One region of the Streptomyces sp. NPDC005266 genome, then DNA from elsewhere that is predicted to be linked to it. Evidence: riboswitches for the same ligand, from Rfam matches in the RefSeq annotation. Region 1 holds a riboswitch; each other region holds the start of a gene.
The links. A riboswitch is a leader RNA that binds a small molecule or an ion and turns the genes downstream of it on or off. The one in region 1 is predicted to bind cyclic di-AMP.
Positions count from the first base shown of each region.

Region 1 (2,192 bases):
ATTCTGGGTGACCGCGGCCCGGACGCCTGGCCGAGCTGTGCGCTGAACGCCGGGCTCTCCGACGGCAGCGGCGCCCCCGATGTGGACCCTGGCTCCACGGCCACCCCGGACCGGCCGGGTTCGGCCCAGCGCGGCGACACGGAGGAGGGCCGGGGGCTGCTGGACGGTGTGCTGCCGTCCGACGCGTCCGGTGACTCCGGATCATCCGATACGCCCCGTACGCCGGATGCGTCCCCGAGTGCCGAGAAGCCGGACGCGCCCCGTACCTCCCAGTCCCCCGACGGACTGGACGACTCCACGTCCTCGCCGGACCCCTCCGCCTCCCCGGACGCGCCGGACTCGTCCGCCGATCCCGCGCCCAGCGGCCGCCATCGGGGTGAAGAAGGCGCGGGAGAGCGCGCGGGCGACGGTTCGACGGCGGATGCCCGGCCCTCCGGGAAGCATGCCTCCCGCGGCGACGCGGACCGTGCCCAGGGCTCTACGGGTGACGACTACACCGTCCGACCGGGTGACAATCTGTCAGCGATTGCCCAACGGGGCGAGTTGGCCGATGGGTGGCATGGGCTCTACGACACCAACGAGCAGGTCATCGGGTCCGACCCGGACCTCATCCTCCCTGGTCAGCGCCTTGACCTATCCGCCAAGGGGCGGTAATTCGGGGGGAATTGCCCGATCTGGAACCGGTGAGATATACCTCTCGTCACATCGTCCGGCGTGTTCCCCCTGTCCGATCCCTCCGCACCCGGTCCTACCTGCGGGGATGTGCGACAAGTGAGATCGGGAACACCATCCTGCGACGAGATGAAGGTGTTTGAACCTTCCCCACAGGTGTGTTTAACGTCTTTCCGCTCGCTACCGCGGGCACCGTCGATCGTCACGCCGAATCCTGCCGGCGGTCGACCGGTACCGACGCGTCAGCGCCGAAGGCAGGAGCGGGGGACCCAAGGTAGGTGCCGAAAAGCCTGTGGAAGCGGGCTCGACGGCTAGGGGTGAAGCCGGATGCGGCGTGCCGTATCCGGCCGGGCAACTCACGCCCGAACCCGACAGCTCACCTCGTAGGCGTCGGTGAGGAAACGAACCAACGATGCTCAAGTCCAACGGCAAGCACCGCCGCCCGTCCAAGGTCACCCGTATCGCCGCGCTCACCGGCATCGCCGGCGCGGCCGTGGCCGCGCCGCTCCTCGGCGCCACCTCCGCCTCCGCCGCCACCACGTCCCAGTGGGACCAGGTCGCCCAGTGCGAGGCCGGCGGCAACTGGTCGATCAACACCGGCAACGGCTACTACGGCGGTCTGCAGTTCTCGAGCTCCACCTGGGCCGCCTACGGCGGTACCGCGTTCGCCCCCACCGCGGACAAGGCCAGCAAGGACCAGCAGATCCAGATCGCCGAGAAGGTGCTCTCCAGCCAGGGCAAGGGCGCCTGGCCGGTCTGCGGTAAGGGCCTGACCTCCGGTGGCGCCCCCTCGGGCTCCTCCGGCTCCTCCTCGGGCTCGCAGGCGCAGTCCGACGCCTCCACCCAGTCCTCCCCCCAGCCCTCGCAGTCGGCCCCGGCGGCCCAGCCCGCCCAGCCGAAGGCCGAGACCCGCAGCGAGCCCGAGCACGCCGGGCGCTCGCAGACCCGCGGCCCGGTCAAGAAGGGTGACGGCGAGTACAAGGTCGAGTCCGGCGACACCCTTGCCAAGATCGCCAAGGAGCACCGGGTCAAGGGCGGCTGGAAGAAGCTCTTCACGCTGAACAAGGACATCGTCGAGCAGGCCGACCTGATCTACCCGGGCCAGCAGCTCCACCTGAGCTGACCCACCTCGGCCGGCCTCCGCTCGGGCCCGGCCTCCGAGAATCCAGCCCCGGCCGGGCGCGCCGCCCCCTCGGTGTGTCCGGCCGGGGCTTGTCAGTCACCCGGAAATCTGGATATCCGCGGCCAATCCGGGTTTTTGTGCCACGTCCTGTCTCGCGGGGCGGGCTAACGGGGGGTGCAGCCCTCCCGGCCCGTTAGGCTCGTGCTGCTACCGCAGACACATACGAAGGAGAACCTCGTGCCGTCCATCGACGTCGTCGTAGCTCGCGAGATCCTCGACTCGCGAGGCAACCCCACGGTCGAGGTCGAGGTCGGCCTCGACGACGGCAGCACCGGCCGTGCCGCCGTTCCGTCCGGTGCCTCCACCGGCGCCTTCGAGGCCCTCGAACTCCGTGACG
Region 1 covers NZ_JBEXHC010000022.1:40,252-42,443, forward strand. Annotated here, with positions in the region: gene ABZU99_RS29030 (transglycosylase family protein) at 1-654, shown strand, start outside; cyclic di-AMP (ydaO/yuaA leader) riboswitch at 909-1,077, shown strand; gene ABZU99_RS29035 (transglycosylase family protein) at 1,085-1,795, shown strand; gene eno (phosphopyruvate hydratase) at 2,033-2,192, shown strand, end outside.

Region 2 (2,192 bases), on a different contig from region 1:
CATCGAGGACAGGTGGCAGTACCAGACCTCGGTGCCGTCGTCGAGGGTGAGAACGATGCGGTAGCCGTACGAACCGGCCCAGCCCGCCTGGGTGATGGTGCCGCGGTGGACCGCCTTGGCCGGGGTGCCGGTCGGGGCGGCGAAGTCCAGGCCGGTGTGGTCGGCGGACCACAGGTCGCCGGCCTGGCCGAAGCCGGCGGTCAGGGTGTACGAGGTGACGGGGAGGGTGTAGGCGGCGGCGAGCTTGGCGCGGCGCTCGGCCTCGGCCTTCTTGGCGGCGGCCTCCTTGGCCTTCTGCTCGGCGGCCTTCTTCGCCGCGGCGGCGTCGGCCTTGCGCTGTGCCGCGGCGTCGGCGGCCTTGTCGGCGGCGGCCTTGGCCGCGGCGATGCGCTGGTCCTCGTCGGCGGCGTTCTGCTGGCTCTCGGCCTGCTGCAGGATGCGGGCGCGCAGGGCCTCGCCGGCGTCGGTGGTGCCGCTCTTCTCGTCCTGGGCGGTCAGTCCGGCCTGGGAGAGGGGGGCCGCGGGCTCGGAGGAGGAGCCCTCGTCGCCGGAGAGGAACGAGCCGATGCCGGGCAGGTCCTTGGCGGCGGGGAGCCGGGCCTCGACCTGGTCGGCGACGTGCGAGAGATCGGGCATGGCGATGGGTGCCGCCGGACGGTCCTTGGCGCTCGCCATGCCGCCGGCGCCGACCGCCGCGATGACGCCGACCCCGAGGACGGCGCTGCTGCGCGCCATGGAACCGCCCCGCTGCTTGACGACGCGGTGCCGGCCGCGGAGGGGAGCGATGGAGTCCTCGGTGGGGTTCCACTCTTCCCAGGGCTCGGGGTCGAGGCCGGGATCCGAGCCCTCGGACGCGCCCCCATCGGCGTTCCGGTCGGCGATCCCCTCGGCGGCGAAGCGGCCGTCCCCAGCGCCCGTCCCGGCGCCGGCGTCAAAGCCGGGGCCGTAGGCGGTGGCGGTCCCGAGGCCGCCTCCGAATGAGCGGTACGGAGCCTCGTCCAGAGCAGATCTGTTGGACGCCACGGGGGCGCACTCCTTTCCTTCCCTCTCGCCTACCGGGTTAGCTGACGGGTTCGGAGCAGGAAGGTCTCCTACGGGTCAGGTTCGACCCGATTCACCCCAAGGTGGTGGTTCCCCGGTTCCCTTGGTGCAGTGTGGTGCTGTGCTGCTGCTGGTGGTGCTGCCGCAGTGCGTACGGGATTCGGCGACGGCGCACGGTACCGCCCTGACGACGGTTGTGACGACCGCGCTGCGTTATCGAACGTTAATGGTTGGCGCCATGTGATTCCAAGCTCTTCTGAAGAATCTGCGCAGCTTTGGCGTGAACTTAGGAACCAAAGATGGACATATCGGGGCGAGTCAGCACCCCCGAAAAGGGCTGGCAAAACCTTGTTCGGCTGATCGTGTGTCAATCGTTACGCGGAGGGATCTCCTCCGACTACGGACGGTGGTCGCTCACGTTCGCCGGCCCACTGCCGCTCACCAGCCCGCTCCCGTTCCCGCTGCCCGCGCCCCCGTTCGTCCGGGCCGGTACGCGGCGGACCGCCAGCAACGCCATGTCGTCCGAAGTGCCGCCACCCGTATGCCGTTCGACATCGGCCACCAGCACGTCCAGCAGCTCCCCCGGCCCCGCGAAGGCATGGCCGCGCAGCCGCTCCACGGGGTCGTAGAACTCGCCGTGCGAGTCGCGGGCCTCCGACACCCCGTCCGTGAACAGCAGCAGCGTCTCGCCCTCGGCGAACGGCAGCTCCGTCACCCGGTCGGGCAAGCCGCTCAGTTCCCCCATCCCCAGCGGCAGCGCGAAGGCCTCCGGCTCCAGCGCGCGCACCTCGCCGTCCCCCCGCAGCAGCAGGGGCGCCGGATGGCCTCGGGTGATCACGCGCAGGGTCGTGTCGGCGCGCGGGAGCTCGGCGAGAACGGCCGTCGTGAACCCCTCCGAGACCTCCATATCGGCCCGCCGGGCGCCCTCGCGCTGCAACGCCCGCTCCAGCCGGCCCGCCAGCCCCTCCAGCGTCGACTCCTGCTCCGCCGCCTCCCGGAAGGCGCCGATGAGGATCGCGACGATCTCCACGGCCTGCAGTCCCTTGCCGCGTACGTCCCCGACGACCAGCCGGACGCCGTGCGGGGTGTCCTGGACCGCGTACAGGTCACCGCCGATCGCGGCGAACCTCTCCGCCGCCACATAGCGCGCC
Region 2 covers NZ_JBEXHC010000030.1:69,814-72,005, reverse strand. Annotated here, with positions in the region: gene ABZU99_RS33105 (M23 family metallopeptidase) at 1-1,023, opposite strand, end outside; cyclic di-AMP (ydaO/yuaA leader) riboswitch at 1,035-1,170, opposite strand; gene ABZU99_RS33100 (hypothetical protein) at 1,163-1,285, shown strand; gene ABZU99_RS33095 (PP2C family protein-serine/threonine phosphatase) at 1,439-2,192, opposite strand, start outside.
Region 2: linked by a shared signal. The riboswitch ahead of ABZU99_RS33105 (M23 family metallopeptidase) and the one ahead of ABZU99_RS29035 (transglycosylase family protein) in region 1 are both predicted to bind cyclic di-AMP.

Region 3 (2,192 bases), on a different contig from region 1:
CGACGCGAAGAAGTACTGGAGCCTGCTGAAGAACGGCGACGATGTGTACGTGTACGGGCGCAAGCCGGGCACGTGAGCCTGATGGTGCGGCTGCCCGGCGCCGGGCAGCCGCACCGCACTACGGTCCGCACTAAGCGTTACGGCGAAGTCAAGTGCTGATCCTTCTCGGCGTCCAAGCCCTCGGCCAGGCCGAACGGCGAGGGACCAGCGGCGAACTTCACCGCATCCGCTCAGGCGGGCCGTACGCTCCCATAGATCGGCATCTCGGTGATCGGGGCCTTCTTCACCACGTCCCCGGGCTTCGGCGCGTGGATCATCATCCCGTTGCCTATATAGAGCCCGACATGGCTGATGTCGTCATAGAAGAAGACGAGATCGCCCGGCTGGAGGTCGGACGTGGAGACGCGCGTGCCGGCCTTCACCTGGTCCCAGGTCGTGCGCGGCAGCGACACCCCGGCGGTCTTCCAGGCGGCCTGGGTCAGCCCTGAGCAGTCGAAGGAGTTGGGGCCGGTCGCGCCCCAGACGTACGGCTTGCCGACCTGCGCCTTCGCGAAGGCGACCGCCTGGGCCGCCTTCGAGCTGTTGGAGGGGACGGACGGTGCGGAGGGGGCCGTCGAACCGGAGCCGGAGCTGTCGTTGCGCTCCTGCTGCTGCTTGCGCTCGGCCGCCGCCTGGCGCTGCTTCTGGGCCAGCTCCGCCGCCTTGCGCCGGTCCTCCGCCTCCTTCTTCCTCTCGATCTCCGCCAGCCGGGCCTTCTCCTTGGCCGTCAGATTCGCCAGCAGTCGGCGGGCCTCGGCCAGCTTGTCCTGGACGGACTTCTTCTGGGTCTTCAGCTCCTTCTGCGACGCGGTCAGCGAGGCCAGGCTCTCGGTGGCCTTACCGCGCTCCTCGGCGGCCTTCGTCCGCTGCGTCTCGAAGTCGTCGACGGCCTGCTTCTGCTTGCCGCTCATCCGGTCCATGAGGTGGGACTGGTCGAACATGTCCTGCGGATCGTTGGAGAACAGCAGGGCCGCGGCGCTGGTGGCCATGCCACCGTCGCGGTACTGGGCGGCGGCGTAATTGCCGAGCGTGCGCCGCGCCTCGTTCAGCTTCTCGGTCCGCTGCGCGACCTTGTCCAGCAGCCGGTCCACCTTGACGCGCTGCTGGTCGGTGCGCTCCTTGGCGGCGTTGTAGCGCTGGGTGGCGGTTTCCGCCTGGTGGTAGAGGGTGTCGACCCTCTCTTTGACCTTCTCGATCGACTGGGTGGCGGCCGGTTTGTGATCGCCGGGCGCGGCGTTCGCCGTCTGGGACAGGAGCGTGACGGAAGCCAGGGCGGCGGTGGTGACCCCGACAGCGGTACGGCGGCCAGGACCGGAGAGCGAGGCCGGTATTCGGGTCCGCGGCTTGCGGTGCGACGCCAAGGGTGGCGACTCCTTCCGTGGACCGCCTACCGGGTTAGCTGTCGGGTTCGGGCGGTTCGGAAGGCTGCCCTACGGCCCACGCGGCCGATTCACCCCGGTCTTGCGTTGTGGGTCCCCGGCTCCGGCTGCCACGGTGTCGCGACGTTCCGGACTCGGCGGAGGCCGCCCGTGCCGACGCGGTCGCCGACGGGTGTCGGGCTGCCTGACGCAGGACGGTAACGAACTAGTGGTGCTTCTGTGAAGGCTGATGGTCGTTTTACCCGAAACACCCCTCGAGACGGCCCTGTGCGGGTCCCGTCCCCGCCGTCTGGACCGCCCACCGGCCAGAGGCCGCTGAGGGTGCGCCCCCTCCCCGGCGCCCGACCGGACCACCAAAGCGGCAGCCGCCAGCGCTCGGGAGGGGGCGGGGGTGCAGGGGCGGGGGGCCTGGACGCCTACGTGTATTTGTGGCGCCGATCTCCGGCCCACCCCACGCTTCCGGCTTCCGGCGCCTAAATATATCGGTCCAGGCCCCCCGCCCCGGAGGCCCCGCCCCCGGCGCCCGACGACGCACCCTGGCACCCGACACCGCCCCCCCGGCGCCCGACGACGCACCCTGGCACCCGGCACCGCACCCCCGGCGCCCGACGACGCACCCTGGCACCCGACACCGCACCCCGGCACCCGACGACGCACCGTGGCACCCGACAACGCACCCCCGGGTCGCCCTATCCGCGCCTACGTGTCGGTGGCGCCGCTTAGACTCGGTGAGCGATGAGCAGCCTCTTTGACGACAGCTTCCTGGCGGACCTC
Region 3 covers NZ_JBEXHC010000007.1:157,192-159,383, reverse strand. Annotated here, with positions in the region: gene ABZU99_RS16335 (L,D-transpeptidase) at 1-76, shown strand, start outside; gene ABZU99_RS16330 (NlpC/P60 family protein) at 231-1,400, opposite strand; cyclic di-AMP (ydaO/yuaA leader) riboswitch at 1,408-1,568, opposite strand; gene pcrA (DNA helicase PcrA) at 2,154-2,192, shown strand, end outside.
Region 3: linked by a shared signal. The riboswitch ahead of ABZU99_RS16330 (NlpC/P60 family protein) and the one ahead of ABZU99_RS29035 (transglycosylase family protein) in region 1 are both predicted to bind cyclic di-AMP.